DNA from 4 places in the Streptomonospora nanhaiensis genome. Region 4 is predicted to be linked to each of the others. Evidence: riboswitches for the same ligand, from Rfam matches in the RefSeq annotation. Region 4 holds a riboswitch; each other region holds the start of a gene.
What was found. A riboswitch is a leader RNA that binds a small molecule or an ion and turns the genes downstream of it on or off. The one in region 4 is predicted to bind cobalamin.

Region 1 (4,501 bases), 430 kb from region 4:
TCGGCCGACTCCCCCAAGGCGTCCAGGCGGGCGCGCACCCGCGCGTCGACCGCCGGGGCGGGCCGGGGCGCGCGGGCGGCCTCCAGCCGGGCCGCGGCCTCGGCGTCGCCCTCCGACAGCGCCCGGCCCAGCAGCACGACCTCGTCCACCTTCTGCCGGGCGAACGCCAGGCGCTCGCGCAGCGCGGGGTCCAGGCCGGGCTCGGCGGCCAGGTCGATGGGCACGTGCAGCAGCGAGCAGGAGGTGCTCACCTCGACCTCGCGCGCCAGCCCGAGCAGGGAGCCCAGCGCGGCCAGGGCGCGCGGCAGGTCGCAGCGCCACACGTTGCGGCCGTCGACCACCCCGGCCACGAGCGTCTTGCCGCCCAGCCCCGACACCCGGGCCAGGTCCTCGACCGACTCCGGGCCGCTGACCAGGTCCAGGCCCACCGCCTCGACCGGGGTGCGCTTGAGCGCCTCCAGGACGGCCGGTCCCACGGCGCCGAAGTAGGTGGACACCACCAGGCCGGGGCGCTTCGCCAGGCCGCCCAGGCGCGTGTAGGCGCGCTCCAGCGCGGCGGTCTCGGCGCGGCCCTCGTCGGTGGCCAGCACCGGCTCGTCCAGCTGCACCGACGCCGCGCCGGCCGCCCGCAGCAGGCCCAGCAGTTCGGCGTAGCACTCCACCAGCTCGTCCAGCAGCTCCAGGGGCCGCCAGCCGGCGGGGGCGCCGGGGGCGGGCTTGGCCAGCAGCAGGAGGGTGAGCGGGCCCACCAGCACCGGGCGGGTGGGGATTCCCAGGCCGCGCGCCTGGGTGTACTCGGCCAGCGGCTTGCGGCCGGCCAGGCGCGGCCGGGTGGCCGGCGACAGCTCGGGGACCAGGTAGTGGTAGTTGGTGTCGAACCACTTGGTCATCTCCATGGGCGCGAGGTGGTCGGTGCCCCGGGCCATGGCGAAGTAGGCGCGCAGTTCGGCGTCGCGGTCGCCGGCGGCGTCCACCAGGGGGCGGAACCGCTCGGGGACCAGGTCGAACAGCACGGCGTGGTCGAGCACGTGGTCGTAGTAGGAGAAGGTGTTGGAGCAGACGGCGGTGACGCCGGCGTCGCGCAGGGTCTCCCAGACGCCGCGGCGCAGCCGGGCGGCCGCGGCGTCGAGGTCGGCGGCGCCGATGCGCCCGGCCCAGTAGGCCTCGCTCGCCTTCTTCAGCTCGCGGTCGGGCCCGATACGGGGGTAGCCGTGGACGGCGGTGGTGGTCATGGTCGGCGTGTTCTCTCCCTCGTCGATCAGCCTGCGGGACCGCTGGCGTCCCGAGGGGAGGGGGAGGGCGCGCACGGGCACGCCGACGCACCGCCCTGGCCCTCCCTCGGGGCGCACGGACCCAGCCGTGGGCGCGGGGCGCGGCCACGGGCGGTGGCAGGTCTTCGGACTCGCGGGCGCGGAGGCGGCCGATCCTGGCCGCGTCCTCCTACCGGCCGTCGCTTCCCAGGCGCCTGCGGCGCCCAGTGCCGATGACGGCTTTCGTTCCCGCTTACCGCTGCGGGGCAGTCCCGGATTCGCACCGGGTTCCCTCTTACGACACGCACGCCGGGCGCGCGTGTACCGACCGCGAGCGCCAGTATAGGCGCGGCCCTCGCGCCGCCCCGGGGCGCGGTGCGGGCGGTGCCCAACGCGCCGGCCGGCGCGCGGATTCGCGCGGTCGGCCCCGCGACACGCACGGCTCGGCGTGCGCAGCCGGGCCGCGGCTGGCAGGATGGGCGCGGCTGTCATGACGCCCGCGGGCGCCCGGCGGGGCGCCGGCCCACGGCGCGCCCGGGTGCTCAGCCGCTCCCCGGCCCGCGACCGATTCGCGTGGGATGAACAAACCTTGCCGTAGTTGCCCGCATCATGACGCTCTCTGTTGCCTGTCCTGGCTTTTCGCCTTTTACGCTCGACCGATGGACCGTGTCCGAATTGATATATCAATCGCGGAACTCGCCCGGTTGTCAGGGGCGACAGAGTCACCGGCACTTGAACCCAGGACCGCGAAGGACGCTCACCCATTGAGGAACCAGCCCGTGCGCCCGCAACCGTTGACCTCTGACCGGCGCCGGCGCGCCGCCCGCCCAGGACCGGCCCTGCGCGCGGCCGCGGGCGCCGCCGTGCTGTCGCTGCTCGCCCTGACCGCCTGCTCGGGCGATGAGGCGCGGCCGACCTCGGGGGACGAGGCGCCCGAGCCGACGCCGGCCACGGGCGAGGCCGACGAACTGACGGTGGTCGACACCAAGCACGTGCCCGGGCTGTCGGAGGAGCGCACGGCGAGCAAGGACGGCGGGGTGGAGATCGACGTCGCCTACCCCACGGTCCGCAACGCCGGGCCGTTCGCCGAGCGGCTGGCCGAGATCACCGAGCAGGACGCCGCCGACTTCGCCGGCGCGGCCGACGACCCGAAGTCCTACACCGTCGACTGGCAGCTGAGCGTGGCCGGGCCGGGCGTCATGGCGGTCCGGCTGACCCAGCGCGAGAAGGACGGCGAGGGCGAGCGCACCGGCTACTCCACCTACTGGTACGACACCGAGTCCGGCCACACGGCCTACTCCACCGAGCTGCTGGGCGGCCAGCGCCAGCTCGACCGGCTCGACGCGCAGGTCAAGAAGCGGCTGAAGGACGAGGACGGGGTGGACGTCTCCACGCTGCACCCCATCGCCCGGCTCTACGACTCTATCGGGTTCAACCCCGACGGCGACCTCGTGGTGGAGTTCGACGAGGGCCAGATCGCGCCGGTCAAGGACGGGCGGGTGCACGCGGTGGTGCCCCGCGAGGACGCCGAGCCGCTGCTGTCGGAGTTCGGCGAGCGGGCGCGGTCGGCCGCCGTGGTGGTCACGCCGGAGTTCCGGATCGGCCGCGCGGCCAACGCGCCCAAGGACGGCCCGCCCGAGGGCGGGGTGCCCGGCGTGATGGCCGCCGCCGACTCCGAGGTCGACTGCTCCGACCCCGAGTCCAAGTGCATCGCGCTGACGTTCGACGACGGCCCGGGCGCGCGCACGCCCGAACTGCTGGACGCGCTGGCCGAGTACGACGCGCGGGCGACGTTCTTCGTCACCGGCGGCCCGGTGCGCGAGCACCCCGACGTCGTGCGGCGGGAGTACGCCGAGGGCCACGAGGTCGCCAACCACACGGTCCACCACCCCGACCTCACCTCGGTGGGCAAGGACGAGATCGACGAGGAGCTGTCCACGGTCAACGAGCTGGTGCGCCGGGAGACCGGCTACACCATGGACCTGATGCGCCCGCCCTACGGCGCCACCGACGGCCAGGTCGACGAGGTCACCGAGCGGCTGGGCCAGGCGCAGATCCTGTGGAGCATCGACACCAACGACTGGCGCGACCACAACCCCGGCCTGGTGGCGGACCGGGCGGTGGAGGACGCGCGCCCGGGGTCCATCGTGCTGATGCACGACATCCACGACACCACCATCGACGCCGTGCCCGACATCCTCAAGCGGCTCGACGAGAAGGGTTACACCATGGTCACGGTGTCGCAACTGCTCGGCGAGACCGAACCGGGCCGCTCCTACATCGACGGCCACCCCGAACCGGAGGAGTCGCCGTCGCCCAGCGACTGACCAGGCGCTGACCAGGGCGTTCGCAAATCCTCCGGGTCGGGGCGCATGTGGCGCGCGCGACACGCGGCGGGGTGTCCCCGGTGCGGGGGCACCCCGCCGGCGCGCGTAGGCTGGGTCGCCGTGGTGGGAGCGCCTCCTGCGGTACCCGCCCGGCGACCTCCCAACCGCCGGGGCGTGGCCTGAACCGGTCCGCTTGGCGGCGGCGCCAGCGGGAACCCGAGGTATAAAGGCGGTCGTTCCCGACGAAGAGAGCAGCCACCACAGCGTGACCCGTGGATGTGTGAAGGGAAGTCCGATGGCCGTTGCGTGCGCGCGCGACTATGCCTGGTTGCGGGAGACCCAGCCGGACCTCGCCGAAGCGTACTGCCTCTCCTATGTGCGGGGGCTGAGCAAGGCCGCCGCGCTGGGGCGGCTGGGGGTCGCCGAGCGCGACCTGCGCTCCCTGCCCATCGCCGAGGCCGTCGAGGCGGCGCTGTGCGCTGAGGGGCGTCCGCCGATGACCGTGCACGCGCTGTCGGTCAACGGCTGGACCGTGATCGTCGAGCCCACCGGCTGCCGCGTGACCCGGCCGGAGTGCTACCGCACCCTGTCGGCCGAGACCGAACTCGTGTCGGTGCGGGTGCTGATGGGCCACCGCTATGAGTTCCGCTGGGTCATCGACGGCGTTCTCCAGACCTTCTTCGACGCCCGCGCGCCGCAGGTGCGCCGGGGCACCCGCCCCGACGCCCTGGTGGCGCAGATGGGCGCCGTGGGCCTGGACGGCCGGACCCCCGCCACCGACCCCGGCGCCGCCGTGCTGGCCCTGGCCGACCGGGTCACCGGCGTGCGCATCCGCTCCTCCCACCTGGCCGGGCCGCTCCTGGGCGCCGAACTCGACGCCGCCCTGCCGATGGCCCAGCGCTAGTCCGCCGCTTCCCGACCACG
Region 2 (4,501 bases), 630 kb from region 4:
TGACCGCCACGGCCGCGGCGGGCGCGGGCAGGGTGGCCCACGTGGTGCCGCCCAGCCCGCCCAGGGTCCAGCGCTGCACCAGGGCGGCGGCGTGGGGGTCGCCCGAGGTCATGATGACCAGCGCGGCGGCGGCCGACAGCACCTCGGCCATGACCACCCCGGACAGGATGAGCCGCAGGGTGCTGATCCGGCCGCCGGTGCGGGCCAGCAGGTAGACGGCCACGAGCGCGGCCAGCGCGCCGAGGAACGCGGTGGCCGGCAGCGACTGGCCGCCGAACAGCCGCACGCCGAACACCACGACCACCACCGCGCCGAAGGTGGCGCCCGAGGACACCCCCAGCAGCAGCGGGTCGGCCAGCGGGTTGCGCACCAGCGTCTGGAGCACCAGCCCCACCCCGGCCAGGCCCGCGCCCACGAGCGCGGCCAGCAGCACGCGGGGCAGGCGCGCCGTGACCACGATGGCCTCGGTGGCGGGCGGCCAGTCGGGCGGCACGAGCCCGGGGGCCGCCTGGTGGAGGAGGATGCGCCAGGTGTCGGCGGCCGAGATCCCGACCGAGCCCGCGCCCACGCCCAGCGTCATCGCCAGCGGAAGGGCGGCCAGCAGCAGCGCCAGCGCCACCGGGAGCGGGAGCCGGCCGCGCCGGGTGGGGACGGCGGCGGGACGGGATCGGCCGGGCGGTGGCCCCGGCGGGGCCGGGGCGGCGGGGGTGCCGCCGGGGGCGCGCGGTGCGGCGGGGGTGTCGGCGGTGTCGGCCATCCCCGCTCAGAACGCCTCGGGGTGGAGCTGCTCGGCGATGCGGGTGACCGCGTCGCCCACCCGGACGCCCACGACAGTGGAGGACAGCGGCAGCTCGGCGAACCGCTCCCGGCGCACAGCGGGCGCGTGGGCCAGGGCGGGCTGGGCCAGCACCGCCCGGCGCTTGTCCTCGACGGTGGTGGACCCGTAGTCGTAGAAGAGGATCGCCTCGGGGTCGCGGGCGGCGGCCTGCTCGATGGAGACGTCGGCGAACACGTCGTCCACGTCGGAGAACACGTTGCGCCCGCCGGCGGAGGCGATCATGTCGTCGGCGATCCCGGCGCCGCCGGAGGTGAAGACGGTGGCGTCGAGGGAGTCCACCACCAGCACGTCCACCGGGTCGGTGCCCGCCAGCCGGGCCTCGACCGAGGCGACCTCGGCCTCGATGTCGGCGACGAGTTCGTCGGCGCGCTCCTCCACGCCGAAGAGGCGGCCGATGTTGCGGATCTCGGTGCCGACCGTGTCCAGGTCGACGTCCGTGGCGCACTGCTCGACGGAGGCGTAGGTGGTCATGCCGGCCGCCTCCAGCGCGTCGCGGCCCCGGCCCTCGGCGGGGTCGAAGGCGCTGGCCGCGAACCCGGCGTAGACGAAGTCGGGCTCGGCGGCCAGCAGCGCCTCGTAGGAGGGGTAGCGCTCGGCGAGCACGGGGACGGACGCGTAGTCCTCGCGCAGCTCGGGCAGGACCGCGTCGTCCAGGAACGCGGTGCCCACCATCCGGTCGGCCAGGCCCAGGGCGAGCATGATCTCGGCGACGTGCTGGTTCATGGCCACCGCCCGCTGCGGCGGCGCGGAAACGGTGACCTCGCGCCCGCACTCGCGCACGGTGACGGGGTAGCCCTCGGCCGGGGCGCCGCCGCCGGCGCCCGCGGCAGTGCCGCAGGCGCTGAGGGCGAGGACCACTCCGGCCGCGGCGGCGGCCGACCTGGCCGCCCGGCCCGGCCGGGCGGGGTGCGGGGAGGGAGGGGATGGGCGCACGTCTGGTCCTTCCGCGAGGCCGGGCGCGGCGCGCGGCGCGGCCCGCGGACGGGGGCACACGGGGGTGCCGCCGGCGCGCTCCGCCTCCGGGGTCCGCGCCCCTGGGTGACGAGTCGCGACGGGTCAGTGTCCTGACTCCCGGATCAGCGCCTGGCCCGGCCTTCCGGCGCGCGCGGCGCCGTGGCCGTGAGCGGGTTCGGCTCCCCGGTCACAGTGGCGGGACCGTGCCGGAGTCGCACCGGCTTCCTGTCGTCCCGTCGCCGTCCCAGGCTAGCGAGCGCCCGGCCGCGGCGGAGGGCCGGGGCCGCGGGCGGCGTCCGCACCGACTTGACCTCAAGTTAGGTAGAGGAATTATCGTCCGGTCTGTCGCAGGGAGCCGGTAGGAACGGCCGTGCGGCCGCCGACGACGACGAAAAGGGTGAAGCCGATGAGCATGGAGGTCAGCGCGTGGACATCGATGTACAACGCGATGCACGCGCAGGAGGACCGGCGGCCGTTCTCGTGGCCGACCCTGCGCCGGATCGGCCGGTTCGCCCGCCCGCACCGGCGCACCCTGGGCTGGTTCGTGCTGCTGAGCAGCGTGGTGGCGGCGCTGGCGGTGGCCACTCCCCTGCTGGCCGGGCGGATCGTCGACGCGATCGTCCACGGTGAGCCCTTCGACGTCGTGGTCGGCCTCGCCGCGCTGATCGCGGGCATCGCCGTCGCCGAGGCCGGGCTGGGCCTGCTCCAGCGGTGGCTGTCGGCGGGCATCGGCGAGGGCCTGATCCTGGACCTGCGCTCGGCCGTCTACGACCACGTGCAGCGCATGCCGATCGCGTTCTTCACCCGCACCCGCACCGGCGCGCTCGTCAGCCGGCTCAACAACGACGTCATCGGGGCGCAGCGGGCCTTCAGCGACACCCTCTCGGGCGTGGTGGGCAACCTGGTCACCCTAGCGCTGACGCTGGCCGCCATGCTGGCGCTGTCGTGGCAGATCACGCTGATCTCGCTGCTGCTGCTCCCGGTGTTCGTGGTGCCGGCGCGGCGCATGGGCAGCCGCCTGGCGCGGCTGGAGCGCGAGGCGGCGGCGCACAACGCGGCCATGGGCACGCAGATGACCGAGCGGTTCTCGGCGGGCGGCGCCACCCTGGTGAAGCTGTTCGGCCGGCCCGAGCGGGAGTCGGCGGAGTTCCGCGCGCGGGCGCGGCGGGTGCGCGACATCGGCGTGCGCACGGCCATGGTGCAGACGGTGTTCATGACCGCGCTGACCCTGGTGTCGGCACTGGCCCTGGCGCTGGTCTACGGCCTGGGCGGGTTCCTGGCGCTGCGCGACGAGCTCGCGGCCGGCGCCGTGGTGTCCCTGGCGATGCTGCTGACCCGGCTGTACGCGCCGCTGACCGAGCTGGCCGGGGCGCGGGTGGAGGTCATGAGCGCGCTGGTGAGCTTCGAGCGGGTCTTCGAGGTGCTGGACCTCGCTCCGATGATCACCGAGCGGCCCGGCGCGCGGACAGTACCCGAGGGCCCGGTGTCGGTGGAGTTCGACCACGTCGGGTTCGCCTATCCCGCCGCCGACAAGGTGTCGCTGGCGTCGCTGGAGGAGGTCGCCGTGCTCGACACGCGCGGCGGCGACCAGGTGCTGCACGACGTCACCTTCCGCGCCGAGCCCGGCCAGACCGTGGCGCTGGTGGGGTCCTCGGGCGCGGGCAAGTCCACCATCGCGGCGCTGCTGCCGCGCCTCTACGACGTCGACAGCGGCGCGGTCCGGCTGGGCGGGGTGGACGTGCGCGACCTCACCGCGGAGTCGCTGCGCCAGGTGCTGGGCATGGTCACCCAGGACGGCCACCTGTTCCACGACACCGTGCGGGCCAACCTGCTGCTGGCCCGGCCCGAGGCGGGCGACGACGAACTGTGGGACGCGCTGCGCCGGGCGCGGCTGGAGGACCTGGTGGCCGAGCTGCCCGACGGCCTGGACACGGTGGTGGGCGAGCGCGGCTACCGGCTCTCCGGCGGCGAGCGGCAGCGGCTGACCATCGCGCGGCTGCTGCTGGCCCGGCCCCGGGTGGTGATCCTCGACGAGGCCACGGCGCACCTGGACGCCACCTCCGAGGCGGCGGTGCAGGAGGCGCTGGCCGAGGCGCTGGAGGGGCGCACGGCCGTGGTGATCGCGCACCGGCTCTCCACCGTGCGCGCCGCCGACCAGATCCTGGTGGTCGAGCACGGGCGGATCGTGGAGCGCGGCACGCACGAGGAGCTGCTGGCGGCGGGCGGGCGCTACGAGGTGCTGTACCGCACCCAGTTCGCCCCGGCCGACCGGTCGGGCGAGGCGGCGGCGCCGGCGGGGCGCTGAGGGGACCCCGGCGGGGGCGGGGGTGTCCGCGGGCGCGGGGCGCGCCGGCGGACACCCCCGTGTGGCGGGTGCCGCGCGCGGACCGGGGGCTCAGGCGCCGGGCTCGGGGGCGTCGGCTCCCGTGTAGAAGGCGGTGGTGCGGTCGGCGGCGGCCTTGGCGGCGGCCTCGTCGGCGCCGGCCTCCACGTTGGCCTGGCGCCAGCGGTCGCTGCTCAGCTCCACGAACCGGCGGCCCTCCTCGGAGGCGCTCCAGCGCTCGACCTCGGCGGGGTCGAGCGCGACACCGGAGGCCAGGTGCCGGGACAGGCCCAGCAGCGCCATGTCCCAGCCCACGCCCGTGGCGCCGGGGCCGAACTGCGCCCACAGGTCGTCGTCGACGTGGGCGATGTGCACCAGCTCCACGC
Region 3 (4,501 bases), 5.2 Mb from region 4:
GGTGTAGAGGTTCACGTCGATGACGTTGTCCAGCATCCGCACCGCCGTGCGCACCGTGCGCTCCAGCCGCGCGGTGTCCAGCCCCTCGGGCGTGACGTGCCGGGCCAGGTTGACCGACCCCAGGTTGCACACCGCCACCTCCTCGGCGCTGGTGTTCAGGGTGATCTCGGTGCACAGGTTGGAGGAGTGCACCACCCCGGTGTGGCGCTGCGGCGAGCGCAGGTTGCAGGGGTCCTTGAAGGTGATCCAGGGGTGGCCGGTCTCGAACAGCATCGTCAGCATCCGCCGCCACAGGTCGACGGCGCGCACCCGCCGCCACACCGCGATCTGCCCGGCCTGCGCCGCGCGCTCGTAGTGCTCGTAGCGCTCGGCGAACTCCGCGCCGTAGAGGTCGTGCAGGTCGGGCACCTCGTCGGGGGAGAACAGCGTCCACTCCGCGTCGGCCTCCACCCGGCGCAGGAACAGGTCGGGCACCCAGTTGGCGGTGTTCATGTCGTGGGTGCGGCGCCGCTCGTCGCCGGTGTTCTTGCGCAGGTCGAGGAACTCCTCGATGTCGATGTGCCAGGTCTCCAGGTAGGCGCACACCGCGCCCTTGCGCTTGCCGCCCTGGTTGACCGCCACGGCGGTGTCGTTGGCGATCTTGAGGAACGGCACCACGCCCTGGCTGGAGCCGTTGGTGCCGCGGATGTGGGCGCCGATCCCGCGCACCGGGGTCCAGTCGTTGCCCAGGCCGCCGGAGTACTTCGACAGCAGCGCGTTGTTGCTGATGGAGTGGAAGATCGACTTCAGGTCGTCCTCCACCGTCGTCAGGAAGCACGACGACAGCTGCGGCCGGGGCGTGCCGGAGTTGAACAGGGTCGGCGTGGAGCACATGAAGTCGAACGAGGACAGCAGGTCGTAGAACTCCACCGCGCGCGCCTCGCGGTCGTCCTCGCCCAGGGCCAGCCCCATGGCGATCCGCATGAAGAACGCCTGCGGCAGCTCGTAGCGGGTGCCCCGGTGGTGCAGGAAGTAGCGGTCGTAGAGGGTCTGCAACCCCAGCAGCGTGAACTCCAGGTCGCGCTCGGGCCGCAGCGCGGCGCCCAGCCGCTCCAGGTCGAAGTCGGCCAGGCGCGGGTCGAGCTGGCCCAGCTCCACCCCGCGCGCCACGTAGGCCGCCAGGTAGCCCGGGTAGCGCGCGGGCATGTCGTCCTGCCCGGCGGTGTCGGGGTGCCCGGAGACGAAGCTCAGCGCCTCGCGGCGCAGGGTGTCCAGCAGCAGCCGCGCCGCCACCCGCGAGTACACCGGGTCGGCCTCAACGAACGCGCGGGCGGCCATCACCAGCGCCTCGTCCACCTCGGCCGCGCTGATGCCGGGGTAGAGGGCGCGCCGCGCCTCGGCTACCACCGGTCCGGGATCGGCCCCGGGCAGACCGGCGCACGCCATCGCCACGGCCGCCGCCACCCGCTGACCGGGCTCGGCCCGGTCGGCGGCGGCGGAGGATGCGGCGGGCAGTGCGGTGTCGAGGGTCATGGATGGCTCCAACCTGGTTAGACGCTGATCCGGTGGGACCGGCGGGGGTCGGAGCGCACGCGTCCGCACGGCCGCCCGGGAAGGGAGACCCGCCCAGGGCACGGCGGACGAGCACGGCGGCCCGCCCGCGAGGCCCCGTTGCGGTGCGCGCCGGTTTGCGCGCACACCGGTGGCAGGTCTTCGGACTCGCGGGCTCAGGGCGGACAGTCCAGCGCCCCTCCTACGGCCGCCGCTTCCCAGCGCGCGAGGCGCCAGTGCGTCATGGCGGCGTTCGGCGGCGTCCGCCCGCCCCCGTGGGGTGCGCGCGGCGCCGTTTCCCGCATACCGCTGCGGGGCAGTCCCGGATTCGCACCGGGTTCCCTCTTGCCTCACCGGGGTGTGCGCCCCGATGAACCACCAGCGCCCGAGATACTACATGTTGTGCCTGGGGTTCGCGACAACCGCAATCCATGGAGTGTCGGGGTGGAATCCGGGGGCGGGGGAGTGGTAGGAGGGCAGCCCGAAGGCGCGGACGGCGGCCCCGCCCGCGCCCGTGCCCGCGCGCACCTAGTCGGGGTCCGGGGCCTCCCCGCCGCGGGCGGCCGCCGCGCCGCCGGAGGCCTCCGGGCCGGAGGGCGCCTCGGCGGCGCGGGGGGCGCCCGGCCGCCGGGTGGCCCCGGCGCTGGCCGCCACCACGCAGCCGATCGCCAGCCACTGCCAGCCCGACAGCCACTGGCCCAGCAGCACCATGCCCACCAGCGCCGCCACCGCCGGCTCCAGGCTCATCAGGATTCCGAACACCCGGGGCGGCATCCGGCGCAGCGCCTGCAACTCCAGCGTGTAGGGCACCACCGACGACAGCAGCCCGATCGCCAGCCCCAGCAGCAGCATCCCGGGGTCCAGCAGGGCGGTGCCGCCCTCGGCGATCCCGGCCGGGGCCACCAGCACCGCGGCCACCACGCCGGCCACGGCCAGCCCCGACATGCCGGAGAACCTGCGCCCGGTCGCGGCGCTGAGCAGGATGTAGGCCGCCCACATGGCCCCGGCCAGCAGCGCGAACAGCACTCCGGCCGGCGAGACCGCGCCGTCGCTGCGGCCCAGCAGCAGCACGCCGGTCCCGGCCAGCGCCACCCACACCAGGTCCACGCGCCGCCGCGACCCCGCCACGGCCACCGCCAGCGGGCCCAGGAACTCGATGGTGACCGCGATCCCCATGGGGATGCGCGCGAACGCCTGGTAGATGGCGAAGTTCATCACGCCCAGGCTGACCCCGAAGCCCGCGGCCACCAGCCAGTCGCTCCGGCTGCGCCCGCGCAGCGACGGCCGCGCCAGCGCCAGCAGCACCAGCCCGGAGGCCAGCAGCCGCAGCCACACCACGGCGCTGGGCGGCAGCACCTCGAACATCCGCCCGGCCAGCCCGGCACCGGCCTGCAGCGACACGATCCCCACCAGCACCAGCCAGGTGGGCGGCACGGAGTCCCCGGCGGTCCTCAGCAGGGCCGCCCAGCCGGGCGCCCCCCGCCACATCGGATCATTGGATGAACCCACCGCCGCGCTCGTGCTCACGGCCGCCCATCCTACGCACGCGGTTCCGCCGCAACCACGAGGTTTGCGCCCCCGGAAGCGACGGAATGCTCACATTCGCCACCCGCCGCCCGGCGCGTGGCCCCAGCGAACGGAGGGCGCCCATGGTGTTCTCGGTGACCTCCGAGACCGGCCCGCTCAAGCAGGTGATCGTGCACCGGCCCGACCTGGAGCTGAGCCGGCTCACACCGTCCAACAACGACGCGCTGCTGTTCGACGACGTGCTGTGGGCCCAGCGCGCCCGCGAGGAGCACGACGCCTTCACCGACCTCCTGCGCCGCAGGGGCGTGCGCGTGCACTGGTTCGGCGACCTCCTGGAGGAGGCGCTGGCCCTGCCCGAGGCCCGCGCCCACGTCCTCGACAGCGTCCTGGACGAGCGGTTCTTCGGCCCGATGGCGGTGGACTCCCTGCGCGCGGCGTTCGAGGCCATGGACACCGCCACCCTGCGCCGGTTCCTCATCGGCGGCATCACCAAGGCCGAGCTCCTGGAGCGCATGGCCGAGCCCAAGTCGGTGTGGTTCCACACCCTCGACCCCCACGACTTCGTGCTCACCCCGCTGCCCAACCACATGTTCACCCGCGACACCTCCTGCTGGATCGCCAACGGGGTGTCGATCAACGTCATGCGCAAGAAGGCCCGCCGCCGCGAGACCATCCACTACGAGGCGGTGTACCGCTGGCACCCCATGTTCGCCGGCGAGCCGTTCGAGCTGTGGAACCCCGGCCGGGCGTGGGGCCCGGCCACCATCGAGGGCGGCGACATCATGCCCATCGGCAACGGCTCGGTGCTGGTGGGCCTGAGCGAGCGCACCCGCCCCCAGGCGGTGGAGCTGCTGGCCCACGAGCTGTTCGCGCGCGGCGGCGCCCGGCGCCTGCTGGGCCTGTGGATGCCCAAGGCGCGCGCCATCATGCACCTGGACACCGTCATGACCTGCGTGGACGAGGGCGTGTTCACCAAGTACGCCGGGCTGGGCATGCTGCCGTCCTACACCATCGAGCCCGGCGACACCGACAAGGAGCTGAAGGTCACCGACCACCCGCCCGAGGACATGCACCGCGCCATCGCCGCCGCGGCCGGCCTGGACGACATCCGGGTGCTCACCCCCACCCAGGACGTGTTCAGCTCCGAGCGCGAGCAGTGGGACGACGGCTGCAACGTCTTCGCGCTGGAGCCCGGCGTGGTGGTCGCCTACGAGCGCAACGCCACCTCCAACGCCTTCCTCAGCGCCAACGGGGTGGAGGTGCTGCCCATCATGGGCAGCGAGCTGGGCCGGGGCCGCGGCGGACCGCACTGCATGACCTGCCCGCTGGAGCGCGCCGACTGAGCCCGCCCGCGCCGCAGCGGTGGGCGGCGCTCAGCGCGGGGGAGCGGCGGTGCGGTGGGCCGGGTCCTGCGCCGCATCGGTGCCCACGCCGGGCCGGGTGC
Region 4 (4,501 bases):
GACCTCGCCGTGGCCGCGCCAGGCGGCCAGCGCCATGGCGGCGCGGGCGGTGACGATGTCGGCGCGCAGGCCGTCGACGTCGAAGGCCGCGCACACGGCGGTGACCTGGCGCAGCGCGGCGTCGGTGAGCACCACGCCGGGCAGGCGCTCGCGGGCGGCGCGGATGCGTTCGGCGAGGTCGGCTTCGTCGTCGGCGTAGGCGGCGGCGAAGGAGCCGGGATCGGCCTCGAAGGCCAGCCGGCGGCGCACGACCTCGGCCCGCTGGGCGGGGTCGCGGGTGGCGGCGACCTCGACGGTGAGGCCGAAGCGGTCCAGCAGCTGCGGGCGGAGTTCGCCCTCCTCGGGGTTCATGGTGCCCACGAGCAGGAAGCGCGCCGCGTGGCGCACAGACACGCCTTCGCGCTCGACATGGGAGGTGCCCATGGCGGCGGCGTCCAGCAGCAGGTCGACGAGGTGGTCGTGCAGCAGGTTGACCTCGTCGACGTAGAGGAGGCCGCGGTGGGCGTCGGCGAGCAGGCCGGGCTCGAACGCCCTGACCCCCTCGGTGAGCGCGCGCTCCAGGTCGAGCGCGCCGACCAGCCGGTCCTCGCTGGCGCCCACCGGCAGCTCCACGAGCCGGGCGGGGCGCTCGGCCGGGGCCGCGCCGGGGACGTGGGGGCCGTCGGGGCAGCCGGGGTCGGGGGCGGCGGGGTCGCAGGCGAAGCGGCAGCCCTCGACCACGGCGATGGAGGGCAGCAGCGCCGCCAGGGCGCGCACCACGGTCGACTTGGCGGTGCCCTTCTCGCCGCGGACCAGCACGCCGCCCACGGCCGGCGACACGGCGTTGAGCAGCAGCGCCAGCTTGAGGTCGGCCATGCCGACGACCGCGCTGAAGGGATAGCGAGCAGGAGCGCTCACGCGGGTCAGTCCTTCCTCGGGAGTCCACGCCCACAGGGGTCGGTCGCGGTGCCGCGCAGTCTCCTGGCTTCCAGATCGCCGCTCCCCCGCCGCCTTCCCACCGGGGTCCGGCAGTGGCGTGCGTGGCGGGGTCGCTTCCTGGTCACAGTGGCGGGTCCGTCCCGGATTCGCACCGGGTTCCTGCTGTCGCGGCGGGCCCTGGACGAACCGGGGCGTGCGCCGCGATCGGGGCACCGCGCACCAGCGTCTCACACCGGCCTCCGCGCGCCCGCACCGCAGTCGCCCCGGGGCGCGGGGGGTGCCGGGGCAGGCGGGGGACGGTGAGGGCGCCGCCTTGCGCGCGGCCGGGCCGGTGGGGTGGGATGGCCGCGCCGACGGGGCGATGAGTCGAGGAGGGCACCGGCCGTGGACGAGGAGATCACCTACCGCTCCGCCCGCGACCTGGCGCGGATGCTGCGCGCGCGGGAGGTGTCGGCCCGCGAGGTGGTGGGCGCGCACCTGGCGCGGATCGAGGCGGTGAACCCGAGGGTCAACGCGGTGGTGACGCTGTGCGCCGAGCGGGCCATGGACGAGGCGGCGGCCGCCGACGAGCGGCTGGCCTCGGGCGCCGAGGTGGGGCCGCTGCACGGGCTGCCGGTCGCGCACAAGGACGCCCACGAGACCGCCGGGGTGCGCACGACGTTCGGTTCGCCGCTGTTCGCCGGCAACGTGCCCCGGCGCGACGAACTGGTGGTGGAGCGGATGCGCGCGGCGGGCGCGATCACCGTGGGCAAGACCAACACCCCGGAGTTCTCGGCGGGCTCGCACACGTTCAACCCGGTGTTCGGGCTGACGCGCAACCCCTACGACCTGACCCGGTCGGCCGGGGGCAGCAGCGGCGGGGCCGCCGCCGCGCTGGCGGCCGGCATGCACCCGCTGTGCGACGGCTCGGACATGGGCGGGTCGCTGCGCAACCCGGCGGCGTTCAACAACGTGGTGGGGCTGCGGCCCTCGCCGGGGCGGGTGCCCCGCCACCCCGCCCCGCTGGGGTGGTCGACGCTGGGCGTGCAGGGGCCCATGGCGCGGGAGGTGGCCGACGCCGCGCTGCTGCTGTCGGTGATGGCCGGGCCCGACCCGCGCAGCCCGATCGCGGTGCCCGAGCCGGGTGCGGGGTTCGCCGAGCCGCTGGAGCGCGACCTGCGCGGTCTGCGGGTGGCCTGGACCCCCGACCTGGGCGGGGCGGCGGTGTGCGAGCGGGCCGTGGTGGAGGCGCTCGCCCCGGTGCCGCGGGTGCTGGCGGACCTGGGCTGCGTGGTGGCCGAGGACTCCCCCGACCTCCGCGACGCCGACGAGGTGTTCCGCACGCTGCGGGCGTGGGCGTTCGAGGTGTCGCTGGGCGGGCTGCTGGACTCCGCGCGCGACCGGCTCAAGCCGAGCCTGGTGTGGAACATCGAGCAGGGCCGCGCGCTCAGCGGCGCCGACGTGGGGCGCGCCGAGGTGCTGCACACCCGGATCTACCACCGGATGCGGCGGTTCTTCGAGCGCTACGACGTGCTGGTGCTGCCGGTGAGCCAGGTGGTGCCGTTCGACGCCGGCCTGGAGTACCCGCCCGACATCGACGGCGTGGTGCAGGAGACCTACCTGGACTGGATGCGGTCGTGCTCCCACATCACGGTGACGGCCTGCCCGGCGGTGTCGGTGCCGGGCGGGTTCACCCCCGAGGGACTTCCGGTGGGCGTGCAGATCGTGGGCCCGCACCTGGCCGAGCGGCGGGTGCTGGAGGTGGCGCACGCGTTCGAGCGCGCCACGGGGTTCGGCAAGCGCCGCCCGCCGCTGTGCGGACGCGGCGCGCCGGCGAACGGACAGAACACTCGGTGAAACCCCAGAACCGACTTTTGTCATAAAAGCGTCCTTATGTCGAAACGAACCCTCAATACGCAGCTCATTGCCCCTGCACCGCGTCCGTGACTTCAATTGCTGATCACCTCTCTGTTCCCGAAGAGGAAGGCGCGGACAGTGGCGGCCAACAGCGAATTCCTGCGGGTGCTGGGGCGCGGGGACGTCCTGGCGCTGGCGTTCGGCGCGATGATCGGCTTCGGCTGGATCGTGCTCACGGGCGAGTTCATCGACGGCGCGGGCAGCCTGGGATCGGCGCTGGCGTTCGTGATCGGCGGGGCGATCATCGCGCTCGTGGGGCTCACCTACGCCGAGCTCATCTCGGCCATGCCGCACGCGGGCGGCGAGCACCACTACGCGCTGCGGGCGCTGGGCGGCCGGGGCGCGTTCGTGGCGTCGTGGGCGATGGTGCTCGGCTATGTCTCGGTGGTGGCGTTCGAGGCGGTGGCGCTGCCGCACACCGTGCTCTACCTGCTGCCCGACATGCGGGCGGGGTACCTGTGGACGGTGGCCGACTACGACGTCTACGCGAGCTGGGTGGCGGTGGGCGCGGTGGCGGCGGTGGCGATCACCGCGCTCAACTACGTCGGAATCCGGCCGGCGTCGGTCTTCCAGACGATCGCGGTGCTGTTCCTGCTGGCCTCGGGCGCCGTGCTGCTGCTGGGGGCGTTCACCGGCGGGTCGGCCCAGAACATGCAGCCGCTGTTCGCCGGCGGCGTGCCCGGGCTCATGGGGGTGCTGGTGGCGGTGCCGTTCCTGTTCGTGGGGTTCGACGTGGTGCCGCAGTCGGCGAGCGAGATCAAGATCCCCTACCGGCAGGTGGGCTGGCTGCTGGTGGTGTCGGTGGGGTGCGCGGCGGCCTGGTACATCATGATCATGCTGACGGTCAGCGCGGGGCTGTCGCCGGCGCAGCTGCTGGACTCCGAACTGGCCTCGGCGGACTCCATGGCGGCGCTGTGGGACAGCCAGGCGCTGGGCAACGTGCTGGTGCTGGGCGGGATCGCGGGGATCCTGACGAGCTGGAACGCGTTCCTGATCGGCGGCAGCCGGCTGCTCTACGCCATGGCGCGCTCGGAGATGATCCCGGCGTGGTTCGGCCGCGTGCACCCGAGATTCCGCACTCCCGGGAACGCGGTGCTGTTCATCGGCGGGCTGTCGGTGATCGCGCCGGTGTTCGGCCGCCCCATGCTGGTGTGGCTGGTGGACGCCGGCGGCATCAACATCGTGGTGGCCTACGTGACGGTCGTGCTCTCCTTCCTGGTGCTGCGCCGGCGCGAACCCGCCATGGAGCGGCCGTTTCGCACCCCGGCGGGCACCGCGGTGGGCGTGGCGGCGCTGGTGCTGTCGCTGGGCCTGGGCGTGCTGTACCTGCCGGGCATGCCGGCGGCGCTGGTGTGGCCCTATGAGTGGGTGATCGTGGGCGGCTGGTGGCTGGTCGGCGCGGTGTTCCTGTGGCGGCTGCCGCGGGTGGGCCCGGGCGCCGACGCCGAGGAGCGGCTGATCGCGGCGGTGCGAACCCGCCGGAGCGAGTAGCCGGCGCCGGGCGCGGGGCGGTGGCGGGGGCGCCCGGGCCGCAAGAGACGGGTGGACAGGTGTCAGTCGAGGACCCGGGCCAGCAGCCACTGCCCCGAGCCGGAGTCGTGCAGGAGTTCGTAGACGCCCGGCGCGCCGGCGGAACCGGCCTCGACCCGCCAGTGGACGCGCTGGGGCGGCTGGTCGTGGTGGGCGG

Region 1: linked by a shared signal. The riboswitch ahead of metE (5-methyltetrahydropteroyltriglutamate--homocysteine S-methyltransferase) and the one ahead of HNR12_RS23395 (putative cobaltochelatase) in region 4 are both predicted to bind cobalamin.
Region 2: linked by a shared signal. The riboswitch ahead of HNR12_RS25945 (ABC transporter substrate-binding protein) and the one ahead of HNR12_RS23395 (putative cobaltochelatase) in region 4 are both predicted to bind cobalamin.
Region 3: linked by a shared signal. The riboswitch ahead of HNR12_RS00025 (ribonucleoside-diphosphate reductase subunit alpha) and the one ahead of HNR12_RS23395 (putative cobaltochelatase) in region 4 are both predicted to bind cobalamin.

Annotation. Positions count from the first base shown of each region.
Region 1 is NZ_JACCFO010000001.1:5,692,803-5,697,303, reverse strand. Features, by position in the region: gene metE (5-methyltetrahydropteroyltriglutamate--homocysteine S-methyltransferase) at 1-1,232, opposite strand, end outside; cobalamin riboswitch at 1,371-1,595, opposite strand; gene HNR12_RS25105 (polysaccharide deacetylase family protein) at 2,030-3,577, shown strand; gene HNR12_RS25100 (DUF6461 domain-containing protein) at 3,873-4,481, shown strand.
Region 2 is NZ_JACCFO010000001.1:5,894,809-5,899,309, reverse strand. Features, by position in the region: gene HNR12_RS25950 (FecCD family ABC transporter permease) at 1-757, opposite strand, end outside; gene HNR12_RS25945 (ABC transporter substrate-binding protein) at 764-1,771, opposite strand; cobalamin riboswitch at 1,896-2,020, opposite strand; gene HNR12_RS25940 (ABC transporter ATP-binding protein) at 2,199-4,097, shown strand; gene HNR12_RS25935 (SRPBCC family protein) at 4,188-4,501, opposite strand, start outside.
Region 3 is NZ_JACCFO010000001.1:12,326-16,826, forward strand. Features, by position in the region: gene HNR12_RS00025 (ribonucleoside-diphosphate reductase subunit alpha) at 1-1,512, opposite strand, end outside; cobalamin riboswitch at 1,667-1,925, opposite strand; gene HNR12_RS00030 (EamA family transporter) at 2,059-3,018, opposite strand; gene HNR12_RS00035 (arginine deiminase) at 3,180-4,400, shown strand; gene HNR12_RS00040 (hypothetical protein) at 4,431-4,501, opposite strand, start outside.
Region 4 is NZ_JACCFO010000001.1:5,262,128-5,266,628, reverse strand. Features, by position in the region: gene HNR12_RS23395 (putative cobaltochelatase) at 1-897, opposite strand, end outside; cobalamin riboswitch at 954-1,080, opposite strand; gene HNR12_RS23390 (amidase) at 1,303-2,754, shown strand; gene HNR12_RS23385 (APC family permease) at 2,893-4,305, shown strand; gene HNR12_RS23380 (DUF6504 family protein) at 4,368-4,501, opposite strand, start outside.